2 regions of the Nocardioides aestuarii genome follow, and region 1 is predicted to be linked to the other one. Evidence: riboswitches for the same ligand, from Rfam matches in the RefSeq annotation. Region 1 holds a riboswitch; the other holds the start of a gene.
The links. Region 1 has a riboswitch for cobalamin ahead of ABD091_RS03095 (hypothetical protein). Riboswitches for the same ligand answer to the same signal wherever they lie in the genome.

Region 1 (9,945 bases):
GCGCTCGCGACCTACTACCTGATCCTGCCCGCCGAGGCGTCGTCGAACCTCGCCAAGTTCGACGCGATGCGCTACGGCCTCCGCGTCGTGCCGGAGGGCAGCCCGAGCGCCGAGGAGGTCATGCGCGCCACCCGTGACGCCGGCTTCGGCGACGAGGTCAAGCGCCGGATCATCCTCGGCACCTACGCGCTGTCGAGCGGCTACTACGACGCCTACTACGGCCAGGCCCAGAAGGTCCGCACGCTCATCACGCGCGACTTCGACGCCGCCTTCGGCCAGGCCGACGTGCTGGTCTCGCCGACCGCGCCGACGACCGCGTTCAAGCTGGGCGAGAAGCTCGACGACCCGCTCGCGATGTACCTCAACGACCTCGCGACCATCCCTGCCAACCTCGCCGGCGTCCCCGGGATCTCCGTCCCGAGCGGCCTCGCCGACGAGGACGGGCTGCCGGCCGGTGTCCAGGTGCTCGCCCCGGCGCTGGCCGACGACCGGGTCTACCGCGTCGGCGCAGCGCTGGAGAAGCTGCTGACCGACCAGTGGGGCGGCCCGCTGCTCGACCGCGCGACCGGACTGGAGTCCTGAGATGACCGACCTGCTCTCCTACGACGACGCGCTGGCGGCGTACGACCCGGCGCTCGGGCTCGAGGTCCACGTCGAGCTCAACACCGCGACGAAGATGTTCTGCGGCTGCCCGGCCACCTTCGGCGGCGAGCCGAACAGCCAGGTCTGCCCGGTCTGCCTGGGCCTGCCCGGCGCGATGCCGGTCGTCAACCGGATCGGCGTCGAGTCGGCGATCCGGATCGGGCTCGCGCTCAACTGCTCGATCGCCGAGTGGTGCCGCTTCGCCCGGAAGAACTACTTCTACCCGGACATGCCGAAGAACTTCCAGACGTCCCAGTACGACGAGCCGATCGCGTTCGACGGCTGGATGGGCGTGGAGCTCGACGACGGTGAGACCGTCCGGGTCGAGATCGAGCGGGCCCACATGGAGGAGGACACCGGCAAGTCGCTCCACGTCGGCGGCTCCACCGGCCGGATCCACGGGGCGTCCCACTCGCTGGTCGACTACAACCGCGCCGGCATCCCCCTGATCGAGATCGTCACCAGGCCGATCACCGGCGTGGGGGAGCGGGCACCGGAGGTCGCCCGGGCCTACGTCCAGCAGCTGCGTGACCTGATCGTCGCCCTCGACGTCTCGGAGGCGCGGATGGACCAGGGCAACCTGCGCGCCGACGTGAACCTGTCGCTGGCGCCGAAGGGCTCCGGCACGCTCGGCACCCGCACCGAGACCAAGAACGTCAACTCGTTCCGCTCCGTGGAGCGGGCCGTGCGCTATGAGGTCCAGCGCCATGCGGCCGTCCTCTCCGGCGGCTCGTCGATCCTCCAGGAGACCCGCCACTGGCACGAGGACACCGGGATCACCACCTCGGGCCGCGAGAAGTCCGACGCCGAGGACTACCGCTACTTCCCCGAGCCCGACCTGGTGCCGGTCGCGCCCTCGCGCGAGTGGGTCGAGGAGCTGCGGGCGACGCTGCCGGAGAACCCGACCGCCAAGCGGGCGCGGCTCCAGGCCGCGTGGGGCTTCTCCGACCTCGAGATGCGCGACACCGTCGGTGCCGGCGCGCTCGGCCTGGTCGAGGAGACGATCGCCGCGGGCGTCGCGCCCCAGGCCGCGCGCAAGTGGTGGCTGGGCGAGCTGGCGCGGCGCGCCAACGACACCGGGGTCGACCTCGCCGACCTCGGCGTCACCCCGGCCCAGGTCGCCGAGGTGCAGGGCCTCGTCGACGCCGGCACCCTCAACGACAAGCTGGCCCGCCAGGTCTTCGACGGCCTGCTGGCCGGGGAGGGGACGCCGCAGCAGATCGTCGAGGGTCGCGGCCTCGCCATCGTCTCCGACGACGGTGCGCTCTCGACCGCCGTGGACAACGCGATCGCCGCCAACCCCGACGTGGCCGACAAGATTCGCGACGGCAAGGTCGCGGCCGCCGGCGCCCTCATCGGCGCGGTCATGAAGGAGATGCGCGGCCAGGCCGACGCCGCCCGGGTCCGCGAGCTGATCCTCGAGAAGCTCACCTGACCGGGCACTTCCCGGCCCTGTGAACCCGTCGACCGGGCACTGTCCGGCCCGCAAGGGCCGGGGAGTGCCCGGTCAGTGGTCTGGGTGGGTCACCGAGTGCCCGGTCGGCGGGTTAGGGTGAGGCTGCTCAACCACTCACATCCACATCACGCGTGTGGTCGGGGGAAGCCGGTCGAAGTCCGGCGCTGACCCGCAACCGTAGGTGGGAGCCCCGATCGGACCCTGGTCCGGCGAGGGTGACCACGAGCCGGAGCACCCGCCACTCGTCGTCCCAATGAACGCTGTCGAGGAAGAACGGCGGGGACCCAGCGAGCGCTGGTCCGCCGTGTGCAGCGGGAAGGACCCACCATGTCCACGTTCAGGCGCACGTTCCTGCGCCCGGTCGCCGTCGTCGCGGCCGGACTTGTCACCGCCACCATGCTCCAGGCGCCCGCCGGGGCGGCTCCCGTCGACGACGGGGCCACGTGGCTCACCACCCAGCTCGACGAGAACTCGGTCGTCTACAACGAGCAGTTCGGCGGCTTCGAGGACCTCGGCCTGACCATCGACGTCGGCCTGGCCCTGCAGCGCGTCGGCGGCCACGACTCCGACGTCGCGGCCGTCCGCGACGCGATGAGCACCCGCGTCGACGCCTACACGACCTTCGGCGACGACGTCTACGCCAACTCCGCGGCGAAGCTGATGACGTTCGCCCAGCGCACCGGGAACGGTGCCGGGAAGAAGTTCGGCGGCGTCAACCTGTTCCGGCGCCTCAACCGCCTGGTCCTGAAGGGCGACCGCCTCGCGGGCCGCATCGCCGACCGGTCGTCCACCGACTACGCCAACACGCTCGGTCAGGCCTTCGCGGCCGAGACCCTCGCGAAGGCCGGCTCGCGCAAGGCGGGCGACGTCCGGAGGTTCCTCCTGCAGCAGCAGTGCGGGCGCGGCTGGTTCCGCCTCGGCTTCTCGGGTCGCAAGGCGGCCGAGCAGGGGTGCCGCGGCAAGAAGGACCAGCCCGACACGGACGCGACCGTCTTCGCGATCGACGCGCTGCGTGCGCTGCCGAAGAAGAACAAGGTCACCCGGGCCGCGATCCGCGAGGGTCTCGACTGGCTCGAGCGCAGCCAGGCCGCGGACGGCGGCCACGGCGGTGGCGTGGCGACCGAGGCCGCCAACGCCAACAGCACCGGCCTCGCCGCGATGATCCTCGGCGACGCCGGGCGCTGCGACTCGGCCACCGACGCGGCCGCATGGGTGGCGGACCTCCAGGTCGCCGGTGACCAGGGCGGCACGCCGCTCGAGGGCGAGGAGGGAGCCGTCGCCTACGACGCGGCGGCCTACGCGGCGGGTCAGGCCGACGGCATCACGGTCGAGACCCGCGACCAGTGGCGTCGTACCAGCGCCCAGGCCGTCCCCGGGCTGCGGTACGTCGCCGGGTGCTGACCGTGCGTCCGCTCCTGCGCCCCGCTGCCGCGGCCCTCGTGGTCGCGGCAGCAGGGCTGGTCTGGACGCCGTCCCCGGCCGGCGCGGCCGCCTGCACCTCGCAGTCGGGCGTCACCGTCGTCGTCGACTTCAAGCAGCTCGGCGGCGGCATCGACCAGGCCTGCGTCTCCGACCAGGGCCAGGCCGACGACCTGTTCGTGGCTGCCGGCCACGCCCTGGAGAACGTCCAGGGCCAGGCCTTCGTGTGTCGTGTCGACGGTCTGCCGTCGGCCGACGACGAGTCGTGCGCGCGGACCCCGCCGGCGAACAAGTACTGGGGCCTGTGGTGGTCCGACGGCACCGACGGTGCCTGGACCTACTCCAGCCAGGGCGCCTACTCGCTCGATGTCCCCGACGGAGGTGCTGTCGCGTTCGCGTGGAACAACACCTCGACCGCGGCCAAGCCGGGCGTCGCCCCGCCGGACCACGACGGCAGCACCAGCTCCCCCGAGCCGAACAACCCCAAGCCCGGCGGCAACGGCGGCGGAGGCGGTGGTGGCCAGGGCGGCGGCACGTCGTCGGGCGACTCGACCGGCACGCCCTCGACGGCGCCGGCCGAGTCCCCGTCCGCCGACGGCGACCGGGAGCGGTCCCGTGACGGCGACGACACGAAGGCCGGCGACGCGAAGAAGAACGAGAAGAAGGACCGCGACGGCACCAGCAAGAAGCGTGACCGGGACGCCGACCCGACCGAGGAGCCGAGCGCCACGTCGAGCGCCGACGCCGACCAGGCTCCGGTGGCGGCCGAGCCGCCGGCCGACGCCGGCAGTGACGGACTGCCCGTGTGGGTGGGCCCGTCGGCGGCCGGTGGTGCGCTCGCGATCGCCGGGCTGGCGGCCTACCTGCGCCGCCGGGCCGCCTGACCGGTCGATGGTGCGTGGGACGGCGCGGCTGCCGAGGGACCTCCATCCCGTGGCCTGGTGGGCCTGGGCCCTGGGCCTGGCGGTCGCCGCGTCGTCCACCACCAACCCGCTGGTGCTGCTGATGGTCGTCGGGGTCGCCGCGACGGCGGTGGCCCTGCGACGCTCCGACCAGCCGTGGGCCGACTCGTTCCGGCTCTACGTCGTCCTCGGGGTCGTGATCGTCGTCGTCCGCGTCGCCTTCCGGCTGCTGCTCGGCACCGGGGTGCCCGGCACGGTCCTGATCGCCCTCCCGGAGATCCAGCTCCCCGAGTTCGCTGCCGGCATCGTGCTGCTCGGGCCGATCACGCGGGAGTCGCTCCTCGCCGGCCTCTACGACGGGCTGCGGCTCGCCGCGATCGTCATCAGCGTCGGCGCGGCCAACGCCCTGGCCAACCCCAAGCGGCTGCTGCGCTCGGTCCCGCCGGCGCTCTACGAGGTCGGCACCGCCCTCGTCGTCGCGGTCACGATGCTGCCGCAGTTCGCCGACAGCGCCCGGCGCGTGCGCGCCGCGCAGTCGCTGCGTGGCGGCGACACGGGCCGGGTCCGCGGGCTGCGCCGCTTCCTGGTGCCGGTCCTCGAGGACGCGCTGGAGCGCTCCCTCGCGATGGCTGCGGGCATGGACGCCCGTGGCTACGGCCGCGCCGGCTCCGCCGGCCGGGTCCAGCGCACCCGGACCGGCGCGCTCATGCTGCTCGGTCTGATGGGGGTCTGCGTCGGCACCTACGCCGTCCTCGACCCGACCGCGCCCCGCTGGCTGGCCCTGCCGATGCTGCTCGGCGGCCTGGCGGTCGCCTGCCTGGGCCTGGTCAGCGCCGGCTCGCGCGTCCAGCGCACCCGCTACCGCCCCGACCGGTGGCAGTGGCCGGAGCTCGTGGTCGTCGCCGGTGGCCTCGTGGCGGCGTACGCCGGGTGGCGGGTCGCCCACGACCGGCTGACGCTCGCCTACCCGCCGCTCGACGCCGTCCCGCAGGTGAGTGCCCTGACCCTCGTCGCCCTGGCGCTCGCCCTCGGCGCCGCGCTGTGCGCCCCCGACCAGCGGCGGGCGGTGGGCGCGTGATCGAGCTGCGCGGGGTCACCTTCCGCTATGACCTCACGACCGTCCTCGACGCCGTCGACCTCGACCTCGAGGAGGGCGAGCTGGTCGTGGTCGCGGGCCGCACCGGCGTCGGGAAGTCCACGCTGCTCGGCGTCGTCACGGGACTGGTGCCGCGCTTCACCGGCGGTGAGCTGATCGGCTCGGTGCTGCTCGACGGCACCGACATCACGCGGACGCCGCCGCGGGAGCGCGCCGACCGGGTCGGCTACGTCGGGCAGGACCCGGCCGCGGGCTTCGTCACCGACACCGTCGAGGAGGAGCTCGCCTACGGGATGGAGCAGCTCGGCCTCCCGCCCGACACCATGCGGCGCCGGGTCGAGGAGACGCTCGACCTGCTCGGCATCGCCGACCTGCGCGCCCGCGACCTCCGGACCCTGTCGGGCGGACAGCAGCAGCGGGTCGCGATCGGGTCGGTGCTCACGATGCACCCCCGGGTGCTCGTCCTGGACGAGCCGACCTCCGCGCTCGACCCGACCGCCGCCGAGGAGGTGCTGGCGACCCTCACCCGGCTGGTCCACGACCTCGGCCTCACCGTCCTGGTCGCCGAGCACCGGCTCGAGCGCGTGCTGCCGTTCGCCGACCGGGTCTGCCGGCTCACCGGCGACGGAGGCCTCGTCGTGGGGGACCCCGCGTCGGTGCTGGCCGACGCACCCGTCGTACCGCCGATCGTCGAGCTGGGCCGCGCCCTCGGCTGGTCGCCGCTGCCGCTGGCCGTGCGCGAGGCCCGCCGCGCCGCCCGGGGCCTCGACCTCGCGCCGCCCACCGACGCCGCGTCGGCCGCAGGGGACGAGCGGGTCGTCGCCTCCGGTCTCACCGTGCGCCACGGCACGACCGTGGCCGTGCGCGAGGTCGACCTCCGGTTGCGCGCCGGGACGGTGACCGCGCTCATGGGCCGCAACGGCTGCGGCAAGTCGAGCCTGCTCTGGACCCTCCACGGCCGGGAGCGGTACGCCGGCCGGCTGGCCGTCGACGGCAGCGATCCCGCGACGCTCGACGCGACGGGTCGTCGTGGGCTCGCGGGCCTGGTGCCGCAGGTGCCGTCGGACCTGCTCTACCTCGAGACCGTGGCCGAGGAGTGCGCCGCCGGTGACGGCGGCGACGGGCGCTGCCGCGCCCTGCTGGACCGGCTGGCCCCCGGCATCCCCGACGACGTGCACCCGCGCGACCTCTCCGAGGGCCAGCGGCTCTCCCTCGCCCTGGCGCTCGTGCTGGTCGGCGCCCCGGGCCTGCTGCTCCTCGACGAGCCGACCCGGGGCCTCGACTACCCCGGCAAGGCCGCGCTCGCTGCCGTGCTGCGCGAGCTCGCCGACGACGGCCTGGCCGTGCTGGTGGCGACCCACGACGTCGAGTTCGTCGCCCAGGCCGCCGACCGGGCGCTGGTCATGGCGGAGGGCGAGCTGGTCTCCAGCGGACCGGTGCGCGAGGTCCTCGCCCAGTCGCCGGCCTTCGCCCCCCAGGTCACCAAGGTGCTCGGCCCGCCCTGGCTGACCGTGGACGACGTGGTGGGGGCCCGATGAGCAGTCCGGCTGCCGTCCGGCTGACGCCGCGCTCCGCGCTGGTGCTGGGCCTCGCGTCGTTCGCGGGCCTGATGATGTTGTGCTGGCCGCTGCTGCTCCAGGCCTCGCCCGGCCAGCGGATCGACCCGCCCTTCCTCTTCCTCGCGCTGCTGCCGCTCGTCGTGATGGTGGTCCTCGCCGAGATCAGCGAGGGCGGCCTCGACCCGCGGGTGCTCGCGATCCTCGGGGTGCTGAGCGCGGTCAACGCCGTGCTGCGCGCGCTCTCGCCCGGCCTGGCCGGAGTCGAGCTGACCTTCTTCATGCTGGTCCTCGCCGGCCGCGTCTTCGGTCCGGGCTTCGGCTTCGTGCTGGGCTGCACGTCACTGTTCGCGTCGGCGTTGCTCACCGCAGGGGTGGGGCCGTGGCTGCCCTTCCAGATGCTCGTCTCGGCGTGGGTCGGCATGGGTGCCGGCCTGCTGCCGCGACGACTGACGGGTCGGGCGGAGATCGTCGTGCTCTGCGTCTACGGCGTCGTGGCGGCGTACGCCTTCGGGATCCTGATGAACCTCTCCGGCTGGCCCTTCGTCGCTGGCATCGCCGTCCCTGGCGAGGAGCGGTCGCTGTCCTACGTCCCCGGGGCGCCGCTGATGGAGAACCTCCACCGGTTCGGCCTCTACACGCTGCTGACCTCGACCGGCGGCTGGGACACCGTCCGCGCCGTCACCAACGCCGTCGCCATCGCCGCGCTCGGCCCGGCGGTGCTCACGACGCTGCGCCGCGCCTCCCGCCGCGCCCTGGTCCGCCCCGCCGACGGTTGAGTGGTGGGGTTGTGACCGTCGAGTCGCGGGACTGTGACGTCCCCCGTGTCACGGACGCGCGACTCGCTTGTCACCAACCCACGACTCACCCCGTCCCGGGGTCGACGAGGAGGATCCGGTCGTCGGAGTCGGAGGGGGCGCCACGGCCGTCGCGGTTGGAGGTCGTCACCCAGAGCATCCCGTCGGGCGCGGTGACCACGGTGCGGAGGCGGCCGTACTCGCCGACGAAGAAGTCGGTGGGGTTCGAGGCCCGGCCGCCGTCGACGTCCACCCGCCAGAGCCGTACGCCGCCCAGCGCTGCCATCCAGAGCGTGCCGTCGACGTAGGTGAGCCCCGACGGGGAGGCCTCGCCGGTCGACCAGACGACGCGGGGGTTGGTGAACGACTCCTCCTGGCTGCGCCCCTCGGCCTCGGGCCAGCCGTAGTTGGCGTCCGGCTCGATCAGGTTGAGCTCGTCGTAGGTGTTCTGGCCGAGCTCGCTGGCCCACAGCCGGTCGTCGTCGTCGAAGGCCAGGCCCTGGACGTTGCGGTGGCCCAGGCTCCAGACGGGGGAACCGGGGTCGGGGTTGCCGGGGGCGGGCTCGCCGTCGGGGGTGATCCGCAGGATCTTGCCGCCCAGCGAGTCGGGGTCCTGGGACAGCTCACCCACGCCGGTCTCGCCGGTGGAGACGTAGAGGAACCCGTCGGGACCGAACGCGAGCCGGCCGCCGTCGTGGATGCCGCCGAGGGGGATGCCGTCGAGGACGACCTCCCGCTCGCCGAGCACGTCGTCCTCGAGCGTCGCCCGCACGACCCGGTTGTCGGTGTCGGTCGAGACGTAGAGATAGATCGTGGAGTCGCGCCGGAAGGACGGAGAGACCGCCACGCCCAGCAGGCCCGCCTCGCCCTGCGGGGCGGCCTCGTCGACGGTGCCGGCCACGACGGGGTCGCCGCCGTCGGGGTCGACCACCAGCACCCGGGCGCTGTCGCGCTCGGTGACCACCGCCCTCCGGTCGGGGAGGAAGTCGAGCCCCCACGGCACGGCCAGCCCGCTGGCGACCGTCCCGACCACCTCGGGCGGGCGGCGCTCGTCCGGCTGGTCGGACTGCTGCGACGGGCTGGGTTCCGACGTCGTGGCGGTGACCGTCGCGGGCCCCGGGCCGGCGTCGGGGTCCTCGCCGCAGCCCGCGAGCAGCGCGAGGGGGAGCGCCAGGGCCACGAGCCGTCGCAGGGGCATCAGCCGACCCGCTCGAGGAACTCCAGCAGCAGCGCGTGGACCTCGGCGGGACGCTCCATCTGGACGAAGTGGGAGCCCCGAAGCTCGACGTAGGTCGCGTCGCGCATCCGCTCGGCGGCGGTGAACATGTCGCGCGACCCCGAGAGCACGTCCCAGCGGCCGGCGACGAAGAACGCCGGGACCGTGAGGCCGCTGAGGCTGACCCGCGCGTGGCGGGAGGTCGAGAGCGCGAGGTGGAAGTACCAGTCGATCGGCGTCGTGAGGAACTCCGCGACCGCTCGGGCAGCCAGGTCCGGGTCGGCCACGGGGAGCATGAAGCCGGTACGGCCGAGAGCGGCCACCGCGCGGCGGCCGACCGGGAGCCGCCGGGCGATCGGCGTGAGTGCGCAGCCGCCGTGCTTGAGCGCCCGGGAGGCGTTGACGGTGACGGTCCGCGCGACGGAGCGGGGGAGCCGGAACGGCGCGAGCATCGTCGCGAAGGTGTCGCCGGGAACGCCCGCGACGGCGAAGAGCCCCCGCACCCGTTCCGGGTGGGTGGCGGCGAGCTCGAACATGGTGTTGACGCCCATCGACCACCCCAGGAGCACGGCCGCGTCGACGTCGAAGTGGTCCATGACCGAGAGGGCGTCCTCGACGAACTCCTCGATCCGCACCCGCGACGGGTCGGTGGGCCGGTCGGAGCCGCCCACGCCGCGGTGGTTCCAGCTGACCACGCGGACGCCGCAGTCGGGGTCGAGGAGCGCCGGCCAGGCCCACGGGTTGGTGCCGAGGCCGTTGCAGAGCACGACCGTCGGCCCGTCGATGCTGCCGTCGGGGTCGTTGGTCCAGGCGCGCAGCCGGGTGCCGTCGTCGGACAGCACGTCGGTGAACGCGAGCCGG
Region 2 (9,945 bases), on a different contig from region 1:
GCCCGAGCCCGCCTGCTCGGGGCCTCCGAGCGCCTGCTCGTCGGCCGGTTCTCCTACGGGATCACCCCCGAGCTCGCCCGCCAGGTGGCCGCCCGCGGGGGCGCCCGTGCCTGGTTCGAGTGGCAGCTGTCGCCCGGCAAGGTCCGTGACCCCGGCCTCCGGGGCCTCGACGACTGGTGGCCCGGCCTGCGCTTCTCCGGTGCGCAGGCCTGGAAGCGCAACGTCGACCAGGTCGAGCCCGGCTGGGTCCACACCGCGAACTACCAGCGGTGGCTGATCCAGCGCCGGTTGCGCAGTCGCCGCCAGCTGCTCGAGGTCATGACCGAGCTGTGGGAGCACCACTTCAACGTCCCGGCGAACGGCGACCCGCAGTTCGTCTACCGCAAGGCCTACGGAGACACCATCCGCAAGCGCGCGCTCGGCTCGTTCGAGGAGCTCCTCAAGGCCGTCGTCACCCACCCGTCGATGCTGATCTACCTCAGCCAGGCGGTGTCGACGAAGGAGCACCCCAACGAGAACCTCGGCCGTGAGCTGCTCGAGCTCCACACCGTCGGCCGCGGCCACCACACCGAGGACGACGTCAAGAACTGTGCCCGGGTGCTGACGGGCTACCGGATCGACCTCTGGAACACCTGGGAGGCGTCCTACCAGCGGTCCTGGCACTGGACCGGGCCGGTCACGGTGCTCGAGTTCACCGACCCGAACGCCAGCACCGACGGCCAGGCGGTCACCGGCCGGCTCCTGTCCTACCTCGCGCACCACCCGGCCACCGCGCAGCGCGTGGCCCGCAAGCTCGCGGTGAAGTTCGTCTCCGACGACCCGCCGCAGGGGCTGGTCGACCGGCTGGCCCAGGTCTACCTCGACGAGGGGACGCAGATCCGGCCGGTGCTCCGCGCGCTGGTCGACTCGGCCGAGTTCAAGGCCTCGGCCGGGCAGAAGATCCGCAACCCGGTCGAGGACGTGATCGCCAGCTGTCGCGCGCTCGGCGTACGGCACACCCGGCCCACCGAGGACGCGAGCGGTGCGAACGCGGTGCTCTGGCAGTGCACCAGCGTGGGTGTCTACCCGCACGGGTGGCCGCGTCCCGACGGGCTGCCGCAGACCAACGGTGCGTGGGCGACTCCGGCCCGGATGATGGGGTCGATGCGGTTGCACTTCACGCTGAGCGGCGGGTGGTGGCCGAAGGTCGACACCCGCTACCGCAAGCCGGCCGCGTGGGCCCCCGACTACCCGATCCGGTTCGACGACCTGGTCGACCACCTGTCGCGGCGGATCGTGCACCGGCGCGCGACGGCCGAGCTGCTCCAGGCCTGCAGCCAGGCCACCGGCCTCTCCCCGGACGAACGGATCACCCGTGACCACGGGCTCGTGAAGTGGGGCTTCCCGCGGCTCCTCGTCACCTTCCTCGACACTCCCGACTTCTTCGCCCGGTGACCGCCATGGACCAGACCTGCTGCCCCGAGTACGCCGCCATCTCCCGCCGGGGGTTCCTGACCGGAGCGGCAGCGCTCGTCGGCACCACCACGGTGTTCGGCTCCACGCTGCTCACCGTCTCGCCAGCCGCCGCAGCGACCACGGGGCCGACCCTGGTCGTGCTGTCGCTCCGCGGCGCCGCGGACGGGTTGTCGCTCGTCGTGCCGCACGGCGACCCGGTCTACTACGCCGCGCGGCCGCGCATCGCCGTACCGGCCGCCCAGCTCGTCGCGAAGGACGGGTACTTCGGCCTCCACCCCGATCTCTCACCGCTCCTGCCGCTGTGGCAGTCCGGGAAGCTCGCGGCCGTGCACGCGACCGGGCTGCCGACGCCCAACCGGTCCCACTTCGCGGCGATGGAGGAGGTCGAGGACGCCGACCCCGGCTCGGCCGCGCGGGTCGGCTGGCTCAACCGGCTGCTGGGCGAAGTGCCCGGCACCTCCCCGCTCCAGGGCTTCAGCGTGGGTGGCGGCGTGGCTCCCACCTCGCTGGTCGGACCCGAGGACTACCTCTCCGCGGGCTCCGTCGACGACCTCGAGATCGCCGGCGCCGACCAGTGGGACGAGGCAGGCGGCCGGCTGCGGTCCCTCCACACGCTGTGGGACGGCGCGTCCTCGGTCCTGTCCCCTGCCATGCGGGCGACCTTCCAGGCCACGAGCCAGTTCGAGGCGGTGAAGGCGACACCTGCCACACCCGCGAACGGGGCCGACTACGGCAGCTCCGACCTCGGCAAGGCATTGCGCACCGCGGCCCGGGTCGTCAAGGGCGAGGTCGGTACGCAGGTGATCACCCTCGACCACGGGGACTGGGACATGCACACGGACCTCGGCACCTTGGAGTGGGGCCGGATGCAGCGCCTGGCCAAGGAGCTCGGCACGTCGCTGGCCGCGTTCTTCACCGACCTCGGTGAACGCGGCGACCAGGTCACCGTCGTGGTGCTCAGCGAGTTCGGTCGTCGCGTGCAGGAGAACGCCAACCGCGGGCTCGACCACGGCTACGGCAACGTCATGCTGCTCCTCGGCGCGGGCGTGGCCGGTGGTCGTTACCACGGGCGCTGGCCCGGGCTCACCAACGAGCTGGACTCCGACGTGCTGGTGACGACCGACTACCGGTCCGTGCTCGCCGAGGTGGTGTCGACGCGCTTCGGCGTGAGCACGGCGAGCGTCTTCCCGCAGTTCCAACCCGAGGCACTCGGCGTGATGCGCGCCGTCTGACCGGCCGACCGGATCACCCGGCGGGGTGATGCACATCACAAACAGGCAGGCGCACACTCACCTGACGGGGGCCACCGAGACCGGTAGCGACGCAAGGGCGCGCCGGGGTCGATGGCCCCCGGCCACACGCTCGGGGGACGCGACGGCCGGCGACCCGACTCTCGGGGCCGGCCGTCGCGAGGCGCAACACGCCGACCCCACCGCTTGTGCCACCGACGGCGCCCCTCCCCCACATATGGTGGTCGCGCAGCTGGTTCGGCGGCCCCGCCAGGGTCGTCGAGGCAAGAGGGAACCCGGTGGGACTCCGGGACTGCCCCGCAGCGGTGAGTGGGAACGACCGCCGTCATCAGCACTGGGACCACGGGTCCCGGGAAGCGACGGCCACTAGGAACGCCGGCACGCCGGCCACGCCCACGAGTCCGAAGACCTGCCAGCGCACCGCACCCGCCGGGTGCGGTGGTCCGAGGCCGCGCGGGACGGCCGACGGCTGGCCGGGTGCTGCGCTCCGCTCCCCCGTCCCCGTCGCCCTCGCGACCCCGGACCGTCCAGGACCGATCTCGCGAGGAGAGAGAAGTGACGGTCACCCAGACGCGGACGTCGATGCACGTCCGCAAGCGCAACGGAGACACCGAGCCCGTCGACGTCAACAAGATCGTGCGGGCCGTCGACCGGGTCGGCGACGACCTCGGCGACGTCGACCCGATGCGGGTCGCCACCCGCACGATCAGCGGGCTCTACGACGGCGCCACCACCGCCGAGCTCGACCGGCTGTCGATCCAGACGGCCGCCGAGATGATCGGCGAGGAGCCGCAGTACTCCCGGCTCGCTGCGCGCTTGCTCGCGGCGTACGTCGACAAGGAGGTCCGCGGGCAGGGCGTGGCGTCCTTCAGCCAGTCGGTCGCCCTCGGCCACGCCGAGGGCCTGATCGGCGACGCCACCGCTGCCTTCGTCAAGGACAACGCGCGCAAGCTCGACGTGGCGATCGACCTCGCCGGCGACCGGCGGTTCGAGTACTTCGGGCTGCGCACGGTCTACGACCGCTACCTGCTCCGGCACCCGACGACCCGGCTCGTGCTCGAGACGCCGCAGTACTTCCTGCTGCGCGTCGCCTGCGGCCTCGCGCACAGCCCGGCCGAGGCGATCGAGTTCTACCGCCTCATGTCGTCGCTGGCCTACCTGCCCAGCAGCCCGACCCTGTTCAACTCCGGCACCCGGCACACGCAGATGTCGTCGTGCTACCTGGTCGACAGCCCGCGCGACGACCTCGACTCGATCTACAGCCGCTACGCGCAGGTCGCCAAGCTCTCGAAGTACGCCGGGGGCATCGGCCTGTCCTTCAGCCGGGTCAGGTCGCGCGGCGCCCTGATCCGCGGCACCAACGGCCAGTCCAACGGGATCGTGCCGTTCCTGCGCACCCTGGACTCGTCGGTCGCCGCGGTCAACCAGGGCGGTCGCCGCAAGGGCGCCGCGTGCGTCTACCTCGAGCCGTGGCACCCCGACGTCGAGGAGTTCCTCGAGCTGCGCGACAACACCGGGGAGGAGGCCCGCCGCACCCACAACCTCAACCTCGCCCACTGGGTGCCCGACGAGTTCATGCGTCGCGTCGAGGCTGACGAGCCGTGGTCGCTGATCGACCCGGACCAGGCGCCGGAGCTGCCCGACCTGTGGGGTGGGGCCTTCGACGAGGCCTACCGGCGTGCGGAGGCCGAGGGTCGCTACGTGCGCCGGGTCAGCGCCCGCGAGCTCTACGGCCGGATGATGCGAACCCTCGCCCAGACCGGAAACGGCTGGATGACCTTCAAGGACGCCAGCAACCGGACCTGCAACCAGACGCAGGACGCCCCGGGGGGACCGGTGGTCCACCTCTCCAACCTCTGCACCGAGATCATCGAGGTCTCCAGCGACACCGAGACGGCTGTCTGCAACCTGGGCTCGGTCAACCTCGCCCAGCACCTGGCACCCGACGGCGCCGGTCTCGACTGGGAGAAGTTGCGGGCGACGGTGCGCACGGCGCTGCCGTTGCTCGACCGGGTGGTCGACGTCAACTACTACCCGAGCGACGAGGCCGCACGGTCCAACCCCCGGTGGCGCCCGGTCGGCCTCGGGCTGATGGGCCTCCAGGACGTGTTCTTCGCCCTGGGGCTGCCGTTCGACTCCGACGAGGCGCGGGAGCTGTCGACCCGGGTGCAGGAGGAGGTCTACCTGACCGCCCTCGAGGTGTCGGCGTCACTGGCCCGGCAGCACGGCCCCCACCCGGCGTACGACGAGACGCGGGCGGCGACGGGCGTCCTCCAGCCCGACCACTGGGGCGTCACGGGTGCCCAGGCCGAGCGCTGGACCGCCCTGCGCGCGCAGGTGGCCGAGCACGGCCTCCGCAACTCGCTGCTGGTCGCCATCGCCCCCACGGCGACCATCGCCTCCATCGCCGGCTGCTACGAGTGCATCGAGCCCCAGGTGTCCAACCTCTTCAAGCGGGAGACGCTGAGCGGCGAGTTCCTCCAGGTCAACAACGCCCTGGTGCGCGAGCTGAAGTCACGAGGTCTGTGGACCGCCGAGGTCCGCGAGGCGATCAAGCGTGCCGAGGGATCGGTCCAGGGGATCGCCGTGATCCCCGAGGACGTGCGACGGCTCTTCCGGACCGCCTGGGAGCTGCCCCAGCGGGCGTTGATCGACATGGCGTCCGCCCGGGCGCCGTACGTCGACCAGAGCCAGTCGCTCAACCTCTTCATCGCCGGGCCGTCGATCGGGAAGCTCTCCTCGATGTACCTCCACGCGTGGAAGTCCGGCCTGAAGACGACCTACTACCTCCGCTCGCGACCCGCGACGCGGATCCAGCAGGCGACCACGTCGATCCAGCCCGCCGAGGCGATCACGTGCTCCCTGGAGAACCCCGAGACCTGTGAGGCGTGCGAGTGATGACCACCGGCCAGACCGACCGGATGCTGCTCGACCCCGGCATGAACCTGACGCTGCGGCCGATGCGCTACCCCCACTTCTACGACCGCTACCGCGACGCCATCAAGAACACGTGGACCGTCGAGGAGGTCGACCTCCACTCCGACCTCAAGGACCTCGCCCGGCTCACCGACGCCGAGCGCCACCTGGTCTCGCGGCTGGTCGCGTTCTTCGCCACCGGCGACACGATCGTCGCCAACAACCTGGTGCTGAACCTCTACCAGCACGTCAACAGCCCAGAGGGCCGGCTCTACCTGTCGCGGCAGCTGTTCGAGGAGGCCGTGCACGTGCAGTTCTACCTGACCCTGCTCGACACCTACGTCCCCGACGAGCGGCAACGCCACGAGGCGTTCGCCGCGATCGACAACATCCCCTCGATCAAGCACAAGGCCGACTTCTGCTTCCGGTGGATCGACTCGATCGACGAGCTCACCGCGCTGCACTCGCGTGAGGACCGACGGGCGTTCCTGCTCAACCTCATCTGCTTCGCCGCGGTGATCGAAGGCCTCTTCTTCTACGGCGCCTTCGCCTACGTCTACTTCCTCCGCTCGCGCGGCCTCCTCAACGGGCTCGCCTCCGGGACCAACTGGGTCTTCCGCGACGAGTCGATGCACATGGCGTTCGCCTTCGACGTCGTCGACACCGTCCGTGAGGAGGAGCCCGACCTGTTCGACGGTGAGATGGCCGAGCAGGTCCGGCAGATGCTGCGGGAGGGCGTGGACGCCGAGGCCCAGTTCGCGGAGGACCTCCTCGGCGGCGGCGTCGCCGGCCTCACGACCGCCGACATGCGCTCCTACCTCGAGCACGTGGCCGACCGACGGCTGCAGCGGCTCGGCCTCGAGCCGGAGTACGGCAGCCCGAACCCGCTGACGTTCATGGAGCTCCAGGACGTCCAGGAGCTCTCGAACTTCTTCGAACGCCGCGTCTCCGCCTACCAGGTCGGTGTGTCCGGCAGCGTCGGCTTCGACGAGGAGTTCTAGCCGCCGATGCGGTGCCGATTGGTCCCCAACGGCAGATTTCGGGCCGGATCACTGCCGTTGGTGACCACACGGCAACCGCGGAGTCGCCCGAAGGCGACCTGAACGACGGACGGCCGGACCCCGGGAAGGGTCCGGCCGTCCGTTGTTCGTACGGCGGGCGCCGAGATCAGCGCACGTCGTAGCGGTCGAGCATCATCACCTTGTCCCAGGCGGCCACGAAGTCGGTCACGAACTTCTCGGCGGCGTCGTCGCTGGCGTAGACCTCCGCGACGGCGCGCAGCTCGGAGTTGGAGCCGAACACCAGGTCGTTGCGGGTGCCGGTCCACCGCACGTCGCCGGTGGCCGCGTCACGGCCCTCGAAGACGTCCTGGGCGTCGGAGGTGGAGTGCCAGGTCGTGCCGACGTCGAGCAGGTTCACGAAGAAGTCGTTCGTGAGGGTGCCGGCACGCTCGGTCAGCACCCCGTGGGTCGAGCCCTCGTGGGTGGCGCCGAGCACCCGGAGGCCGCCGACCAGCACGGTCAGCTCGGGGGCGCTCAGGTCGAGGAGGTTGGCCTTGTCGACGAGCAGGTACTCCGCGGGGAGCCGGTGGCCCTTGCCGAGGAAGTTCCGGAACCCGTCGTGGCTCGGCTCGAGCCACGCGAACGACTCGACGTCGGTCTGCTCCTGGGTGGCGTCGGTGCGGCCGGGCGTGAACGGCACGGTCACCCGGTGCCCCGCGTCAGCCGCCGCCTTCTCGACGCCCGCGGTGCCCGCGAGCACCACCAGGTCCGCGAAGGACACGCGGACGTCCCCGTGGGCGCCGTTGAAGCGCTCCTGGATGTCCTCGAGGACCGAGACGACACGAGCGAGCTGGTCGGGCTGGTTGACCTCCCAGCCGGACTGCGGCTGGAGCCGGATCCGGCCGCCGTTGGCGCCGCCTCGCTTGTCGCTCACGCGGAACGACGAGGCTGCGGCCCAGGCGGTGGAGACCAGCTCGGCGACCGTGAGCCCGGACTCGAGCAGCTGCTGCTTGAGCTCGGTGACCTCGGCGTCGCCGACCAGCGCGTGGTCGACAGCCGGCACCGGGTCCTGCCAGAGCAGCTCCTCCCGCGGGACCTCCGTCCCGAGGTAGCGCTGGATCGGGCCCATGTCGCGGTGGGTCAGCTTGTACCAAGCGCGCGCGAAGGCGTCCGCGAACTCCGCGGGGTGCTCGTGGAAGCGGCGCGAGACCTGCTCGTAGGCCGGGTCCATCCGCAGCGCCAGGTCGGTCGTCAGCATGGTGGGACGGCGGGCAGGGTCGCCCTCCTCCGGACCCGGGACGGTGGCGTCGGCGTCCTTCGCCACCCACTGCCACGCTCCGGCCGGGCTCTTCTCCAGCTCCCACTCGAAGCCGAAGAGGTTGTCGAAGAACTTGTTCGACCACCGGGTGGGGGTCTGGGTCCAGGTGACCTCGAGACCGCTGGTGATCGCGTCGCGGCCCTTGCCGGAGCCGAAGGAGTTCTTCCAGCCGAAGCCCTGCTCCTCGATGCCGGCGCCCTCGGGCTCGGCTCCGACGTGCTGCTCGGGGTCGGCAGCGCCGTGGGTCTTGCCGAAGGTGTGTCCGCCGGCGATGAGGGCGACGGTCTCCTCGTCGTTCATCGCCATCCGCCGGAAGGTCTCGCGGATGTCGCGGGCCGCGGCCAGCGGGTCGGGCTCGCCGTTGGGGCCCTCGGGGTTGACGTAGATCAGGCCCATCTGGACGGCTGCCAGCGGGTTCTCGAGGTCGCGGTCCCCGGTGTAGCGCTCGTCGCCGAGCCACTCGGCCTCCGGCCCCCAGTAGACGTCCTCGTCGGGCTCCCAGACGTCGGCGCGGCCACCGGCGAAGCCGAAGGTGTCGAAGCCCATGTCCTCGAGCGCGACGTTTCCGGCGAGGACCATGAGGTCGGCCCACGAGATCGACTTGCCGTACTTCTTCTTCACCGGCCACAGCAGCCGGCGCGCCTTGTCGAGGTTGCCGTTGTCCGGCCAGGAGTTGAGGGGAGCGAAGCGCTGCATGCCGGCACCCGCGCCGCCGCGCCCGTCCTGGACGCGGTAGGTGCCAGCGGAGTGCCAGGCCATCCGGATGAACAGCGGGCCGTAGTGGCCGAAGTCGGCCGGCCACCAGTCCTGCGAGGTGGTCATGACCTCGGTGATGTCGGCCTTCACCGCCGCGAGGTCGAGGCCCTCGAAAGCCGCGGCGTAGTCGAACTCCCCGCCCATCGGGTTGGCGACGTCCGGGTGCTTGCGCAGGATCGCGAGGTTGAGCTGCTGCGGCCACCAGCCGCGGTTGGTGGCGCCACCCTCGGTCGGGTGCTTGCCCGCCGAGACCGGGCAGCCGCCGGCCTCCTCGACGTTCATGTCGCCGACCTTGGCGTCGGGCTGGTCGTGGTCAGACACGGGCACACCTTTCAGGGATGGGATCAGGACAGGCAGGCGGGGCAGGTGCCCCAGTAGACGACCTCGGCCTCGTCGATCGCGAAGCCGTGGTCGTCGGATGCGTGCAGGCACGGGGTGTCGCCGACGGCGCAGTCGACGTCGGCGATCGCCCCGCAGGAGCGGCACACCACGTGGTGGTGGTTGTCCCCCACCCGCGACTCGTAGCGCGCGACCGAGCCCGAGGGCTGGATCCGGCGCACGAGCCCGGCGGTGGTGAGCGCGCGCAGCACGTCGTAGACCGCCTGGTGGGAGACCTCCCCCAGCGCCGTGCGCGACGCGGCGATGATCGCGTCGGTGTCGGCGTGGGGGTGGGCGTGCACCGCCGCCAGGACGGCGAGCCGGGGACGCGTCACACGCAGGTCGGAACCGCGCAGCATCTCGTGCAGCTCGTCGGTGGTGGGCACGCGCCCGACCCTTCCACCCTTTCTTGAACGAGTCAAGAAAGGTCAGCCCATCGACCTCTGCCCGTCGATCGTCTCCCGGATGATGTCGGCGTGGCCCGCGTGCTGGGCCGTCTCCACGGCGATGTGGTGGAAGACCCGCCTCGCCGACCACGTGGCCCCCGACTCGAACCACGGGGCCTCGGGGAGCGGTTGCCGCGCCGCGAGGTCGACGGTCCCCACCAGCTCGTCGGTGGCAGCCGCCACGTCGTCGTACGTCGCCAGCAGGCCCTCGAGCGTCTCGCCCTCGACCATGCGGAACCCGTCGCGGTAGGCCGCGACGGCCGGCGGCGGGTCCGACCAGTCGACGTTCGCCCAGTCGATGTCGGGTCGGTCCGCCGGTCCGTGGACGACGAAGTCGGCCCAGCCCGCCTCCGTCGCCGCGACGTGCTTGACCAGGCCCGCCAGGCTCAGCTCGCTCACGGTCGGGGTGCTGGCCGCCTGGTCGT

Region 2: it holds a riboswitch for cobalamin, as region 1 does, so the genes downstream of both, ABD091_RS20025 (ribonucleoside-diphosphate reductase subunit alpha) here and ABD091_RS03095 (hypothetical protein) in region 1, are expected to answer to the same signal.

What each region holds. Positions count from the first base shown of each region.
Region 1 covers NZ_BAAAJT010000002.1:607,830-617,774, reverse strand. The annotation lists gene gatA (Asp-tRNA(Asn)/Glu-tRNA(Gln) amidotransferase subunit GatA) at 1-582, shown strand, start outside; gene gatB (Asp-tRNA(Asn)/Glu-tRNA(Gln) amidotransferase subunit GatB) at 584-2,077, shown strand; cobalamin riboswitch at 2,216-2,355, shown strand; gene ABD091_RS03095 (hypothetical protein) at 2,426-3,499, shown strand; gene ABD091_RS03090 (prolipoprotein diacylglyceryl transferase) at 3,502-4,401, shown strand; gene ABD091_RS03085 (energy-coupling factor transporter transmembrane component T) at 4,409-5,497, shown strand; gene ABD091_RS03080 (ABC transporter ATP-binding protein) at 5,494-7,053, shown strand; gene ABD091_RS03075 (ECF transporter S component) at 7,050-7,850, shown strand; gene ABD091_RS03070 (PQQ-dependent sugar dehydrogenase) at 7,936-9,066, opposite strand; gene ABD091_RS03065 (alpha/beta fold hydrolase) at 9,066-9,945, opposite strand, start outside.
Region 2 covers NZ_BAAAJT010000003.1:506,696-516,640, forward strand. The annotation lists gene ABD091_RS20015 (DUF1800 domain-containing protein) at 1-1,434, shown strand, start outside; gene ABD091_RS20020 (DUF1501 domain-containing protein) at 1,440-2,687, shown strand; cobalamin riboswitch at 2,922-3,136, shown strand; gene ABD091_RS20025 (ribonucleoside-diphosphate reductase subunit alpha) at 3,261-5,603, shown strand; gene ABD091_RS20030 (ribonucleotide-diphosphate reductase subunit beta) at 5,603-6,622, shown strand; gene katG (catalase/peroxidase HPI) at 6,789-8,978, opposite strand; gene ABD091_RS20040 (Fur family transcriptional regulator) at 9,041-9,433, opposite strand; gene ABD091_RS20045 (DinB family protein) at 9,503-9,945, opposite strand, start outside.